2 regions of the Clostridium sp. CS1-1 genome follow, and region 2 is predicted to be linked to the other one. Evidence: riboswitches for the same ligand, from Rfam matches in the RefSeq annotation. Region 2 holds a riboswitch; the other holds the start of a gene.
What was found. Region 2 has a riboswitch for FMN ahead of AC0N0V_RS00815 (ECF transporter S component). Riboswitches for the same ligand answer to the same signal wherever they lie in the genome.
Positions count from the first base shown of each region.

Region 1: linked by a shared signal. The riboswitch ahead of ribD (bifunctional diaminohydroxyphosphoribosylaminopyrimidine deaminase/5-amino-6-(5-phosphoribosylamino)uracil reductase RibD) and the one ahead of AC0N0V_RS00815 (ECF transporter S component) in region 2 are both predicted to bind FMN.

Region 1 covers NZ_CM148680.1:2,251,816-2,259,741, forward strand. The annotation lists gene AC0N0V_RS10600 (bifunctional 3,4-dihydroxy-2-butanone-4-phosphate synthase/GTP cyclohydrolase II) at 1-592, opposite strand, end outside; gene AC0N0V_RS10605 (riboflavin synthase) at 636-1,286, opposite strand; gene ribD (bifunctional diaminohydroxyphosphoribosylaminopyrimidine deaminase/5-amino-6-(5-phosphoribosylamino)uracil reductase RibD) at 1,364-2,461, opposite strand; FMN riboswitch at 2,641-2,755, opposite strand; gene mreB (rod shape-determining protein MreB) at 3,091-4,092, shown strand; gene AC0N0V_RS10620 (Ig-like domain-containing protein) at 4,470-5,582, opposite strand; gene AC0N0V_RS10625 (glycine C-acetyltransferase) at 6,160-7,356, shown strand; gene AC0N0V_RS10630 (L-threonine 3-dehydrogenase) at 7,390-7,926, shown strand, end outside.
Region 2 covers NZ_CM148680.1:162,598-170,523, forward strand. The annotation lists gene secA (preprotein translocase subunit SecA) at 1-436, shown strand, start outside; one part of gene prfB (peptide chain release factor 2) at 542-619, shown strand; one part of gene prfB (peptide chain release factor 2) at 621-1,652, shown strand; gene AC0N0V_RS00805 (M28 family metallopeptidase) at 1,891-3,225, opposite strand; gene AC0N0V_RS00810 (Tex family protein) at 3,436-5,601, shown strand; FMN riboswitch at 5,714-5,832, shown strand; gene AC0N0V_RS00815 (ECF transporter S component) at 5,959-6,582, shown strand; gene AC0N0V_RS00820 (hypothetical protein) at 6,718-7,926, shown strand, end outside.

The DNA.
Region 1 (7,926 bases), 2.1 Mb from region 2:
AAGCGATTAAATCTGCAATGGTAACTATCTTCAAATTGTGTTTTTTTACATATTCTATAAGTTCAGGAGTTCTTGCCATAGTTCCATCTTCACTCATAATTTCACAAATTACTCCTGCTGGATAAAGTCCTGCAAGTCTTGGCAAATCTACGGCTGCTTCTGTATGTCCTGCCCTTTCTAAAACTCCACCTTTTTTAGCTTCTAGAGGAAAAATGTGTCCTGGTCTTCTAAAATCTTTACCAGAAACATTTGGGTCCAGCATTTTTTGTATGGTAGCTGCTCTCTCATATGCAGATATTCCTGTTGTAGTTTCTAAAGCATCTATAGATACGGTAAAAGCAGTTTGGTGGTTATCTGTATTCCTACTTACCATCTGAGGCATTTCTAATTCCTTTAGTCTTTCTCCCTGAATAGGTGTACAGATTAGTCCTCTTCCATACTTTGTCATAAAATTTATAGCTTCGGGAGTTACTTTCTCCGCTGCCATTAATAAATCGCCTTCATTTTCTCTATCCTCATCATCGACTACAACTATCATTTTACCTTCTTTTATATCTTCAATAGCTTCTTCAATAGTATTAAACTTATACATTATTCTTCCCCCTATTTTTATAATTTCATTATCATAATCATGTTTATACAAAACCATTTTGGCTTAAGAAGTCTAGATCAATACCTTTTTTCCTTACTGCCTGTTCTTTAGTAGCTATCAGTTTTTCAATGTATTTACCCACCATATCACATTCTAGGTTAACTTCAGCACCTATTTTCTTTCTGAGTAATGTAGTAACGTCTTTAGTGTGTGGTATTATAGATACTTTGAATAGAGAATCATCTACATAGGCCACAGTTAAACTTACTCCATCAATTGCAATAGATCCTTTTTCCACTATGTACTTTAGTATTTCTGGAGATGTTCTAATGCTAATCCAAACAGCATTATCTTCATTTTCATATTGAGATATTGTTCCCACTCCATCAATATGACCACTTACCATATGGCCTCCTAGTCTATCGCCTAGTCTTAATGCTCTTTCCAAGTTAATCTCATCTCCTGAAGATAGATTCTTTAAGTTACTTCTTCTCATAGTTTCTGCCATTACATCTACTGTGAAATGACCTTTACCAAAGTCTGTTACTGTTAAGCAAACTCCATTGGTACTTATACTATCCCCTAATTTTGTATCTTCTAGTACTTTACTAGCTTTAATAGTAATTTTAGCTGACTTTGTAGATTTCGTAATAGTCTGAATATGTCCTACTTCTTCTACTAATCCTGTAAACATAAAGGAATTCTCCTCCCCTTTTGTAAAGTGATACTAACTACAATTAAGTTTTAAGCACCCTGCCTTGGGTGAAAATTTTAATGTTTTCTTATATATCCTTCTAACATGAAATCGTTTTCAAATCTATATATTTCAATATCTTCAATTGAAATCGCTTCTCTCATGGCTGCTTTTCCAAGTCCTCCAATTGGTGTCTTTGAGTTTCTGCCACCTATGATCTTTGGAGCGATAAAAGCATTAATTTTATCAACAATTCCTTCTTCAACTGCTGAATAATTTAACTCACTTCCGCCTTCTAAAAGCACACTATCTATTGATTTTTCACCTAATACTCCCATGAGGAATTTTAAATCTACTTTATTATTTTTTAATGGTGTAGTAATTATTTCTATGCCAATATCCTCCAAGGTCTTTATCTTATTCTTATCGGCTAACTCTGTAGTAGCTATAATTGTTTTTGCTTTTGATTCAACATGAAGCACTTTTGACTCTAATGGAATTCTTGCACTACTATCAACTATAATTCTTGTTGGATCACTACTATTTCCTGTAGAAAGCCTTGTTGTTAGGAGTGGATTATCAGTAAGTATTGTACCTATGCCCGCCATAATACCTGAAACTCTATGTCTTAATTTATGAACATATTTTCTGGAAAATTCATTCGTGATCCATTTTGAATCACCAGTATATGCTGCAATTTTTCCATCTAATGTCATGGCTGTTTTTAATATACAAAAAGGAATTTTAGTAGTTATGTACTTTAAAAAAATCTCATTAAGCTTTTTGCCCTCTTCCTCCATAACTCCTGTAACAACTTCAATATTATTATCTCTTAGTATCTGAATGCCTTTTCCGGCTACTAGGGGGTTAGGATCTTTTAACCCAATAATAACCTTTTTGATTCCCTTTTCTACTATTGCATTCGCACATGGCGGTGTTTTACCGTAATGTGAGCAAGGTTCTAGAGTCACATACATAGTAGCACCTTTTACATTCTCAGTTGCATTTTTAAAAGCATTTACTTCTGCGTGGCTACTTCCATAAACTTCATGATAACCTTCTCCTATGATTCTTCCATCTTTAACAATTACAGCCCCAACTAAAGGATTAGGATTTGTATATCCACTTCCCATAGCGGCTAACTTTAATGCTCTTTCCATATACTTAGTTTCCATGCAACCCCTCCAGTCATCGTATACATTAAGTAATCCCCAATTTTTAAAAAAGAATGCAAAATAAAAAACGCCCTGAATAAAAAATTCAGAGCGTTGACTTACACAAATATAGGGTAGCTTCATATGCCTACATCAAACATACATACTTATGCATGTCAATATAAATAAAGCTATACCATATTTATCTTCTTTCATCCAGACTTTACTGTCGGCCTCGGAGTTTCACCGAATCATACCTTACGGCTCGCGGGCTATACCGCCGGTGGGGAATCTAACCCCGCCCTGAAGACTTATTTTATGTTTAAAGGATACCACTAGTTTACTATGATGTCAATATATATACATAACTTTTTTTAAAAATTCCTCTTAAGCTAATATTAATAAATCATATTACCTATTTTTAATGTCTAACCATATCATTCACTAAATAAACATAAGAATACTTATCTGATACATTAAAGCTTATGGTTCGTTATATTATTTTGGATATACCCCCCTAAATTTAAATTTAATTACGTACAAGCTATATGTAGGATATTACATTCATTGTATCATATCTCAAAACAGGTCAAATATGGGTACTTAATAAAGCTTTAATAGACAACGTAAATTTGAAAGGAGAAATCTTTATGAAGTTTTTTATAACGTCTAAAGACATAGGAATAGATTTAGGAACATCAAATACTTTATTATATGTAAGGGGCAATGGAGTTGTACTAGTTGAACCTTCAGTTATAGCTTTAAATGCCACAAATAAGGAAATTTTAGCAGTAGGTTCAGATGCTAAAAAAATGATAGGTAGAACACCAGAAGATATTATTACTATAAGGCCGCTAAAAGATGGGGTAATTGCTAACTTAGGTGTTACTCAACAAATGCTGAAAATGTTTATTAATAAAGTCTCCGCTAAGGGTAGCTTTAGAAATTCTAGTGTTGTAATCTGTCATCCTTCAGGAATTACTGAACTTGAAAAAAGAGCACTTAACGATGCAACTAGTTATGCTGGAACTCGTAAAGTTAAACTGATTGAGCAACCTGTAGCTGCTGCCATTGGTGCCGGCCTACCTGTAGATGAGCCTGTTGGGAATATAATAGTGGATATAGGTGGCGGTACCACAGAAGTTTCAGTTATTTCTCTCGGAGGAATTGTCACAAGTAAAAGTTTGAGAGTTGCAGGAGATGAATTAGATGAGACAATTATAAACTATGTAAAGAAAGAGTTTAATTTATTCATAGGCCAACTAACAGCTGAAAATATTAAAATTGAGCTTGGTTCAGTGTGTCCAGATGGTGATGATGAAGAACTGAAAATGCAAATACGCGGTAGAGATTTAATCTCTGGACTTCCAAAGGTAATCACAATTACTAGCAGTGAAATTCGAGAAATATTACAAGAGCCAGTTTCTCTTGTAATTGATGCAATTAAGACCACTATTGAGCAAACTGCACCAGAGCTTGCTGCAGACATAATGGACAATGGTATAATGCTCTCAGGTGGAGGTGCACTTCTTAAAGGCTTAGATAAACTTATATATAGTAAACTGCATATACCTGTTTATATCGCAGAGAACCCTATCCAATGTGTTGCTCTTGGTGCAGGGAAATGTCTTGATATGATGAGCAAAATTTAGGATGTTGCTATATTACATATATTCCTATAATAAATTAAGCTAATTTATTTTTATAGAAAATAACATAAGAAGAATGAGTAAGATGATTTTTTCATACCTCATGTTCTTCTTATTTCTTTGAATCGTAGTAATTAAGAAATTATTGAAATCGTAGGTGGTAAATTTGCAGGAACTGAAGCTTCAAAAAATTTTCATATTGTTAAATGGTTCGGATCAAAATACTAATTATTATATTTTAAAATTAAAACCTCTTGATAGCAATAATCTAATTACTAGTCAAGAGGTTCTACTTTGTCATATAATTAATTTTTAAAATCCCTAATTCCTCTATTTAGAGGTTAGCGAATATAAATAATAAACTTATGATTTTCAAATAATTAATTTACAGTGAATTTTTTCTCAACGGGCTTTGTAAGTTTTTTACCATCTTTAGATTGTACATTTTCTCCAATTAAGATAGTATAACTCTCACCCTTCTTAAATCCGTCACTTGTCTTAATAATAGCCTCATTAGTATTTGAATCGTATGATATATCAGTATCTAATATATTGTTTTCAGAATCAATAACCAATATATTTTTTGAGTTGATTGTGTCTGATTTCACTGGTATAGTAAAACTTATTTTCCAATCTCTCTTTTGCTCATCTATTTTTTGTTCTTCCATTACTTTCTTATTTGTTTTGCTTTTTAAGCTATTAACATCTTGCTGTTGAACACTAGATAATTTATTAATTGCTTCCTTTACTTCATTTATTAAAGCATCTGTTCTAGTGTTTAACTCCGCTATTTGTGGGTCATCGGCGTAACCAGTTCTATCAAGTTGTCTTTTTACTGTATTAAGTCTGTTTAAAACCGCATTTAGCTTACCGATAAAGCTATTGTCAGTTTTGTTATCTTCATTCTCGTATTCCTTCTCAAAGTCATCGCTTAAATCTTGTTCATCTCCATCATCTACTGTATTTACATCACCAGTATTTTCAGTAACCACCTCTGACTCAGTTTGTACATTTTGATTATCTGTTGACAGATTTGTGTCCTCTATTGATTGGTTACTACTATCAGATAATTGTTCTGCACTACTTGATTCAGTTGGATTTGTTGTCTGTTCTGTAGTATTCTGTGTAGCTGAACTTCCATCAATTGAACTGCCAGTAGTGGTTTGTGATTCACTATTCGTATCTTCAAAATACTTATCCATCTTCACATTAATTTTACTCAATGTATCTTCAATATGATCCAATCTTCGATCAATTATCTGGGCTTCTTTTGAAATTTTTTTATTATTGATATTTTTTTTCATATCAACATTATTTTTTTTCTGCTCTGCTTTGCTTGAATCTTTACTATTAGTATTCGCTTTTGATTTTTGGCTAGTCGCACTTGAGTTTTTACTACTGATATCTGGTTTAGAAGCAAATACTGTTCCTGTTGAAAAAGTGGTTGCTACTAAAGCGGTTAAAACCATTAACTTTATGTTTTTTTTCTTCAATTAAACTCACTCCTTAGAAATAATTATTTATAAATCAAATAGATTTATAAGTAATTTTCGGTATAAATTTAGAATTCTTTATAAGTTTATTAGAATTTATAGTTAAATTTAACATTACATTTAATTATCTCATTTATTAATCTTTTTTTTGACTTCCTATACATACAAAATTTGACTTATCTATTATTTTATCAATATAGACTATTGTAAAAGTCAGAAATATTAATAATTTTGTTTTAAAAATTTTAAAGATTTATGTAACATGATAACTATTGTATAAAAAATAATTATAAATTTAGTATGATTAGTTATAAAAAAAGGAACTATATTAATAGCAAAGTTAATTACTTTAAGTTAATAATAATTAATTGATATTAATTATTATTTAGTATTGACTTTGTTATGATAACGATGTAATATAAATGTATAGCAACAATTACTTGTTATAGCATTTATATACATAATTTCTTGTTGTTAAAAGTCATAGTTATTTTATGACAAATACTGAATATTATTAGATTAAGCACAATTAATCACAAAATGTATTAATCTATTATAAATTTAAGGAGGTAAACTCATGGGAAGTAAGTCGTTAGAAAAGTTTTTAACTGAAAACTTGCAAGATTTAAGAAGCAAAGGTCTCTACAATGAAATAAATACGGTTATTGGTGCTAATGGTCCAATAATCGATGTTAACGGTAAGAGAGCAATTAACCTTTCTTCAAATAACTACCTAGGTTTAGCTAATAATGAAAGAATGATTGAAGCTAGCATAAGAGCTACTCAAAAATATGGAGCTGGTGCGGGAGCTGTAAGAACAATAAATGGAACATTAGATATTCATGATGAGTTAGAGGAAAAACTTGCAAAGTTCAAGCACACAGAAGCAGTTATAACCTTCCAGTCAGGATTTAACTGTAATATGGGGGCTATTTCAGCTGTAATGAACAAGCAAGATGCTATATTGTCAGATTCATTAAATCACGCTTCAATTATTGATGGATGCAGACTTTCAGGTTCAAAAACAATTAGATTTGAACACGCAGATATGGATGATTTAAGAAAGAAAGCTAAGGAAGCTAGAGATTCAGGACAATACGAAAAAATAATGGTTATAACTGATGGAGTATTCTCCATGGATGGTGACATAGCCCCTCTTCCTGAAATGATAAAAGTAGCAGAAGAATTTGACTTAATTACTTACGTTGATGATGCTCACGCTTCAGGGGTGCTTGGTCAAAATGGATCTGGTTCTGCAACTCATCACAATTTAGTAGGTAAAATAGATTTCCAAATAGGAACACTATCAAAAGCTATAGGAGTTGTTGGTGGATATGTTGCAGGAACTAGAGATTTAATTGACTGGTTAAAGGTTCGCGCAAGACCATTCTTATTCTCAACTTCTATGACTCCAGGCGCAGCAGGTGCATGTATAGAAGCTATAAATATATTAAGTGAAAGTACTGAGCTTGTTGATAAACTATGGGAAAATGGAAGATATTTAAAGAAAGGTCTTCAAGAATTAGGTTTTGATATTGGTCACAGCGAAACTCCAATTACTCCTTGTATTATTGGAGATGCTGATAAAGCTCAACAATTTAGTAAGGAATTATTAAATGAAGGAGTTTACGCGAAATCAATAGTATTCCCAACTGTACCACTTGGAACAGCAAGAGTAAGAAATATGCCTACGGCTGCACATACAAAACAAATGCTAGATGACAGTATTGCAGCATATGCTAGAGTAGGAAGAAAAATGGGTATAATAAAATAATAAGTTAAGGTATTTATTTAAGGAGGAAAAAATATGAAAAAAATATTAGTAACAGGTTCCCTAGGACAAATTGGATCAGAACTAGTTATGCATATGAGAAATGTTTATGGAAATGATAACGTTATCGCAACAGATATAAGAAGACTTGAGGGAAATCCAGCAGTTGAATCCGGTCCTTTTGAAATACTTGATGTTTTAGATGCAAAGGCTATGGCAGAAGTAGCAAAGAAATATAATGCTGATACGATAATCCACCTTGCTGCTTTATTATCAGCTGTTGCAGAAGCAAAACCAGTGCTAGCTTGGGAAATTAATATGGGCGGATTATTTAATGCACTTGAAGTGGCTAGAGAGCTAAATTGTTCCTTCTTCACTCCAAGTTCAATTGGTGCATTCGGACCTAATACGCCGAAAGTTAAAACTCCACAAGATACAATTCAACGTCCTCAAACAATGTATGGGGTAACTAAAGTATCTGGTGAACTTCTTTGCGATTATTACTTCAAAAGGTTTGGTGTTGATACTAGAGGAGTACGTTTCCCAGGACTTATTTCTTATGAAACATTACCT
Region 2 (7,926 bases):
ACATAATATTTACGCAGAAAAAGAAGATGAGTTTACAGCTGAACAAATGAGAGAAATAGAAAGAGTAATTCTATTAAGAGTTGTTGATTCAAAGTGGATGGATCACTTAGATGACATGGATCACTTAAAAAGAGGTATAGGTCTTAGAGCATATAAGCAGCAAGATCCGGCTCAGGCTTATCAATTTGAGGGAAGCGAAATGTTTAGTGAGATGATTTACAATATCAAAGTAGAAACTATTAAATATTTATTCCATGTTCAGATACAAAAAGCTCCAGAAAGAGAGAGAGTTGTAAAAGAGACTCATACGAACCAAGCGGACGAGGATTCGATAAAGAAGCAGCCTGTGAAAAAAGAAAAAACTACAGGGAGAAATGACCTGTGCACTTGTGGAAGTGGCAAGAAATATAAAAATTGCTGTGGAAGATTTGAGTAGACATAATTTTTATTAGAGACCAGAAATATAATTTGTTTTAAGATAGAGAAATGTGGTTTTCCTTATAGGTAAAGCCACATTTCTTTAATAAAGGAGTGTGGTTACATGATAATTCAATTAGAAGAAACTCTAAATGAAATAAGTAAGTTAAATGAAACTATAAAAGAGATTAGGGATTCTCTTTGACATAGAAGGCATAAAAAATAGAGTAGAAGAATTGCAGAAGGTAATGCAACAACCAGAATTTTGGAATGATGTAAATAAGGCTCAAGAGATAACTGGTGAAGAGAAGCTCCTTAAAGGAAGATTAGATAGATACATAGAACTTGAGGAAAGAATAAGTGATTCTGAGTTTTTAGTAAGGCTTGCAGTGGAAGAAGACGATGTATCATCTGCAAAAGAAATTGTAAGGGAAGTAGATGACATTAGAAGAGAAGTTGAGAGGTTTAGAATAGAAGTCCTACTTTCAGGAGAATACGATAAAAACATTGCGATATTAGACCTACATGTAGGTGTTGGAGGAACTGATGCTCAGGATTGGACTGAGATGCTTTTAAGGATGTATACTAGATGGGCCGAAAGAAATGGCTTTAAAGTTGAAACAATAGATTTACTTACCGCAGAAGATGCTGGAATAAAAAGTGCAACTCTAAGGGTAGTAGGAGAGTTTGCATATGGATACTTAAAAGCAGAAAAAGGAATTCATAGGTTAGTCAGAATATCTCCTTTTAATTCCAATGGCAAGAGACAGACGTCCTTTGCTTCTATTGAAGTTCTGCCGGAACTTACTAGCAGCCAAGACATAGATATAAGACCGGAAGATTTAAGAGTAGATACCTATAGGGCTGGAGGTGCTGGGGGCCAACATGTAAATAAAACTGAGTCAGCAATAAGGATAACGCACATACCTACTGGCATAGTTGTTCAATGCCAAAATCAAAGGAGTCAACATCATAATAAAGATGAGGCTATGAAAATGCTTAAGGCAAAGCTTGTAGAGCTAAAAGAGAGAGCACACAAGGAAAAGATAGAAGATCTTACAGGAGAGCTTAAAGACATTGGTTGGGGTAGTCAAATAAGATCCTATGTATTTCAACCATATACCCTTGTTAAAGACCATAGAACTGGTGTTGAGTCTGGTAATATAAATGCTGTAATGGACGGAGAAATTGACGAGTTTATCAGTGAATATTTAAAGCAGAATAGTAAAAGCTAAATAGTTTAAATACAAGAGAGTTACTTAGTAATAAAGCTTATTAAGATCTAATGATTTAATTCAGTATAATAAAGCACTATCAAAGTTTAAAGGTGTATCGTATAGGGTGAAGAAATAAAAAACCCATCGATACATTCTGACAAATAAATTTTGATAGTGCTTTCACTATGAAAAATGAGTACTAAATTTTTAAATAAAGTGAATTACAAGATAGTTATTTGTTATCCGAGTATATATTTTAATGACTAGGTTTTTGAAATTTAATACAAAGAATAATAGCTATTAATGAAATTAAGATTAATTCCTTATAATAAATAAGTATCAGATTGTTTCCAAATCCGTGATTTACAACCTCTCTAGAAGCTACTTTAAAAGACCTATTTATAGTGCTATCACTTATAAATTTAGCTTTATCATTTGGTGTGTGGATTCTAGATATATCTGAGTCAGAAAGAGTAATAGCATCTATGCCTTGTTTTCTAAAGTACTCGTGATCGCTTGCATCCTCAAATAGATAGTTAAATTCAATTTTATTTCTAGAACATAGTTTTGCAATTTCTTTTATTAATGGAGAGTTCTCTGTATCCTTACTGCCACCCATAATATAAAGTGGTACAGGCTGGTCGCTGCCTATCATATCAAAATTTATAACCTTAGCTCCTTTTAGATTATATTTATATTTATTTACAAAGGCTGTCGAACCAAGACATCCAAATTCTTCAGCATTAAAGCCTGCGAATATAATATTTCTATCTGGTTTACCTAATGAGTTTATATATTTGCTTAGCTCTAACAGGAAAGCTGTACCTGATGCGTTATCCAAGGCCCCACTATATATGCTACCTCCTAAGTCGGCTCCTATATGATCAAAGTGAGCTGAAAGCACAAGAGGCGGGAGTGAAGGGTCCTTACCTTCTATATAAGCTGTAATATTATTTAAGGATGTATTCTTAGTTTCAAAAGGTATAAAGCAATTTATAGTATAATTCTGTTTTATATAGTCTTTTAGTTCATTTACAGTATTTTTGGTGGTCATAATATACATGCTATAAGGGGATGAGTTTATAAATGAGCTTCTAAAAGTAAGTTTATTATCTTCTGTAACATAAAATAAAAAGTAGTCATTATTTTGTTGAATTTGTAAATGACCATTACTAAACGTAATTTTATCTTTTTTATTAAACGAAATATTGTTCTTCCTAAAGTTTAATAAATCTTCCTTATAATCAACTCCATATTGATATTCTTTTATTAAGAACCCCTTAGAATCAGTAACAGTTAAATAAGGTTTGTCCTTAATTTTATGAGGATATACTGTTTCAAACTGTTGAAAATAACTACCCTCGTAAGGTTTTAAATTATTATTTTCAAACTCACTTTTTATATATAGTGCAGCTGTATCATTTTCTATAGTACCAGCAAGTCTACCTTTTAAGCTATCTGAAGATAGATAATCTATGTACCTTTTCACTGAGTTATGATTGAAAGAGTGAATAGAAAGATGAATTTGAAAACTAAAATTAAGAATGATACAAAATATAATTATGAATACAGACAGTAATTTGTTTTTCATTTTATTTCTCCTTAAGAAAAGATGTCTATAAATATATATTAATTTGCAAAATACTATATGATTATTGTAATATATTTTTATGTGATAAAATAAAAAAAGGAAATTAAAGCATTATATTGAAATTAAATTAAGGATTTGCTAAAACCTAGATGTGGTGACATAATAATAAGTAACTACACAAAATTGCTAATAATGTAACTGGAGGTAAGGATGAATATAATAGTAGAAAGACTTGTAAAAGAATTAGGATTGGATAAGAAGGATGTTGAAAGCGTAATTGAACTTCTAGATGGAGGAAATACCGTACCTTTCATAGCTAGATATAGAAAAGAAATGACAGGTGGCATGAGTGATGTAACTCTTAGAAATTTATTTGAAAGACTTACATATTTGAGGAATCTTGAAGCAAGGAAAGAAGATGTTATACGACTTATCGAAGAGCAGGGGAAGTTAACTGAGGAACTAAAGAAGACTATAATAAAGTGTGAAACTTTGACGGAAGTAGAAGATATATATAGACCTTATAAGCCTAAAAAAAGAACACGAGCTACAATTGCTCAAGAAAAGGGGCTAAAACCGCTTGCGGAGGTTATTTTGAATGGTGAATTTAAAGGGGAAATAAAAGAGTATGCGGCAGAATTTATTAATGAAGAAAAAGAAGTAAAATCTGTTGAAGAGGCACTTCAAGGGGCAATGGATATAGTAAGCGAGATTATATCAGATGAGGCGGAGTTCAGAAAGTGGATTAGGGAACTTATACATAGAGAAGGATTCATTGAAACAAATGGAGAAAGTAAAGAAACTACACCTTATGAGATGTATTACGAATATAAGGAAGCAGTTAAGAATATACCACCGCATAGAATCCTGGCTATTAACAGAGGTGAAAAAGAAAAAATACTTTCGGTTAAGATAACTACAGATATGGATAAAATTATATCATATTTGAATAGAAAGTGTTTAAAAGGAAATCAAATCACGGATGTATATATAGAAGAAAGTGTAAAGGATTCATTAAAAAGGCTCATATACCCATCAATTGAAAGGGAGATAAGATCAGAGCTCACGGATATAGGAGAAGAAGGTGCTATAAAAATATTTAAGGCTAACTTGAAAGCTCTTTTAATGCAAGCGCCTATAAAGGGAAAAATTGTACTTGGTTTTGACCCTGGGTTTAGAACAGGATGCAAAATAGCAGTGCTAGATGACACTGGAAAGTTATTAGATACAGATACTGTATATGCTACAGCATCACCAAATCAAGTGGAAGATTCTATAAAAAAACTTAAAGATTTAGTATATAGACATAATGTTGATGTTATATCTTTAGGTAATGGAACAGCAAGTAGAGAATCAGAAGAGATTATTGTAAGACTTCTTAAAGAAGTTAAAGAGGAAAAAGGAAAAGAACTTTACTATGTAGTAGTTTCAGAGGCGGGAGCATCAGTATATTCTGCATCTGAACTTGCTGCAAAAGAATATCCTGATATAAATGTTTCACTAAGAGGAGCTATATCTATAGGAAGAAGACTTCAAGACCCTCTTGCAGAACTTGTAAAAATAGATCCCAAATCAATAGGCGTTGGACAGTACCAGCATGATGTTGCTTCTAAAAAATTAGATGAATCTTTAAGTGGAATAGTAGAGGATTCTGTTAACAATGTAGGAGTAGATTTAAATATAGCAACACCTTCTCTTTTGAGCTATGTATCAGGCATAAATTCTACAATATCACAAAACATTGTAGCCTATAGAGAGGAAAATGGTAAATTTAAGAGTAGGAAGGAACTTTTAAAGGTTAAAAGATTGGGTGCTAAGGCATTTGAACAGTGTGCTGGTTTCTTAAGAGTCATGGAAAGCAAGGAACCATTGGACAATACATCAGTTCATCCAGAGTCTTATGATGCTGCTAAAGGCTTATTAAGTAGATTAGGATATATGTTGGAAGACTTAAAAAATAATAAGCTTACAGATATTGATGAAAGAGTTAAAGAAGTTGGAATTGACAATTTAGCTGAGGAGTTAAAAACAGGGGTTCCAACTCTTAATGATATAATAAAAGAGATTAAGAAACCAGGTAGGGATCCAAGAGAAGAATTGCCAAAGCCAATATTAAAAACAGGTATAATAGAAATGTCACATCTTAAGCCAGGAATGGTGCTTATGGGAACAGTAAGAAATGTAGCTGATTTCGGAGCTTTTGTGGATATTGGTGTTCATCAAGATGGATTAGTTCATAAAAGTCAGCTTTCGGATAGATTTGTAAAGCATCCGCTAGATGTAGTTCAGGTTGGAGACATTATTGAAGTCAGAGTTCTTGAAGTAGATGAAAAGAGAAAGAGAATAGCTTTAACTATGAAAAAACAAGAAATTTAAAGGTTTAAGTATTCTATTCTTATAATCAATCTAAAATCTAGTGTATTTTAAATGCTATATCTTGTATTTTATAATGACATGTACTATAATAAGAGTAGAAAAATTAACAATTTAATATCTTCAGGGCGGGGCGAAATTCCCCACCGGCGGTATAGCCCGCGAGCCTAGTTTTAGGTATGACTCGGTGAAACTCCGAGGCCGACAGTAAAGTCTGGATGAAAGAAGGTAAGGTATAATGTTTATTCGCCCTGGCATTTTTGTCAGGGTTTTTTATTATACTATTCACCTTCCCCGCAGTAAGAATTGTTCTTATAAGATTATTGCTAAACTATTAATTAAATTATGGAGGGTGTATTTATGAGAAATGGAAAGTTAAACAAGTTGGTTAAAATTTCATTATTAGGGGTTATCGGATTTCTTCTTATGTTCATTGAGATAGCAACTCCGCTATTTCCTACATTTTTAAAAATTGATATAAGTGATTTGCCTGCTTTAATTGGAGCGTTTGCACTCGGACCAACAGCTGGAATAGTTATAGAACTTTTAAAGAATATTCTTCATGGTATATTTAAAGGAGGAACAGCATTCATAGGTGAGCTTGCGAATTTTGCAGTTGGTTCAGTATTAGTATTTATAGCAGGATATGTATACAATAAGAATAAGAGTAAAAAAGCTGCATTAATTGGTTTAGTAGCAGGAACCTTAGCAATGACAGTAGCAGCTAGTCTTCTTAACTATTTTATACTTCTGCCTTTATATGAAAAAGTTTTAAACTTCCCAATAAGTGCAGTGGTTGGAATGGGGCATAAATTAAATAGCAGTATTACAGATTTGAAAACATTTATTATTTGGTCTATAGCTCCTTTTAACTTGATAAAAGGAATTATACTTTCTGCTTTAACTATGGCAGTATACAAAAGTGTATCTCCTATACTTCATCAAGAGGCTGTAAAAAATGGAGAGTTTGCAAAGAATAATTAAGATGTTAAAATTAATCCGAGATAAGTCTCGGATTTTTTTTTATCTAATACTAAGAACTATGTTTATAAAGATTATTTATGTACGATAATAGAGTATTGGTAAGTGCCAAGTGCCGGCTTAAAAGGGGGTATTAGTGTGGCGGGAATAGGAAATATAAACAATATAAATGATCTGAATTCGAGAAAGATTCTTAGAAGATTATCCTTTAACGTAGGAGAAAATTTTTCAGCGAGAGTTATAAATTTAGATAAATTAACTGGAGAAGTAATATTAAAGCTTTTAGACGGATGGCAATTTTCTGCTAAGCTTCAAGAAAATACTGACGTGCTTTCAGAGGGACTTATAAAGTTTGAAGTAGAAGGTTTTGAAGATGGGAAAGTGCTACTCAAGATGTTAGGTTCTAATGATAAAAGACAAGGCTCAGAAAAAAGCTCCATAGAAACCTTATTAAAGGAAAAAGGTATAAGTGTAGGTAAAGATGATTATGAACTTTTAGATAAAATGATAAAACATAATATCCCTTTAACTAGAGAAAATATTTCTAATATAAAGACTTTAGTAGACTTTCAAGGTAAGATAAAGTTAAATAGTGATGAAGTAGATACATTTATTAATAAGTACATTCAAAGTAAAGGTATAGATTCTAATAATAATGAAGCAACTAATGTAAAAAGTATACTAAAAGGATTTTTTAATGAATTAAAAAATATATCAGAAGAGGATATTATAACTCTATTTGAGAACAATGTAGATCTAACCGAGGAAAATATTAAAAGTTTTAATGATGTATTTAAAGGTGAATCCTCTATATATAAAGATGTAAAGGAACTAGGAGATAAGTTACCAAGTATAATTAATAAGAAAGATGAGATTAATCAACAAAGTGAACTAAGTAATAAAGGAAATATTAATAAGGCTACAAATTTAAATAGTGAACAACTCAAAGATAATGTAGATGAAGCTATAAGTAAACAGAATGTTGATTCAAATAGCTTAGAAAGCATTAGGAGTAGCTCATCCGAAAAAGCCTCCAATGATATTAAACTAAATGATAATGAAAAAATTAAAGGTGAATTGAATAAGGTAATAAAAAAGGAATACAGTATTGAGGATATAGCTAAGAATATAAAAGAGCAAGTGAGTGGTAAAACTGAAGAAATAAAAACTATAATAAAAACAGTTTTAGAACAAAAAAATGAATTAAAGCCAGAAGCATATAGTAATTTAATGCAGGCATTAGATAAGAATATAAATGACTTTAAAGTATTTAACTCTATGTCAAATCAATATTATTATCTTGATTTACCAGTAAACTTTCATAATCATGAATATGAATGTAAGCTT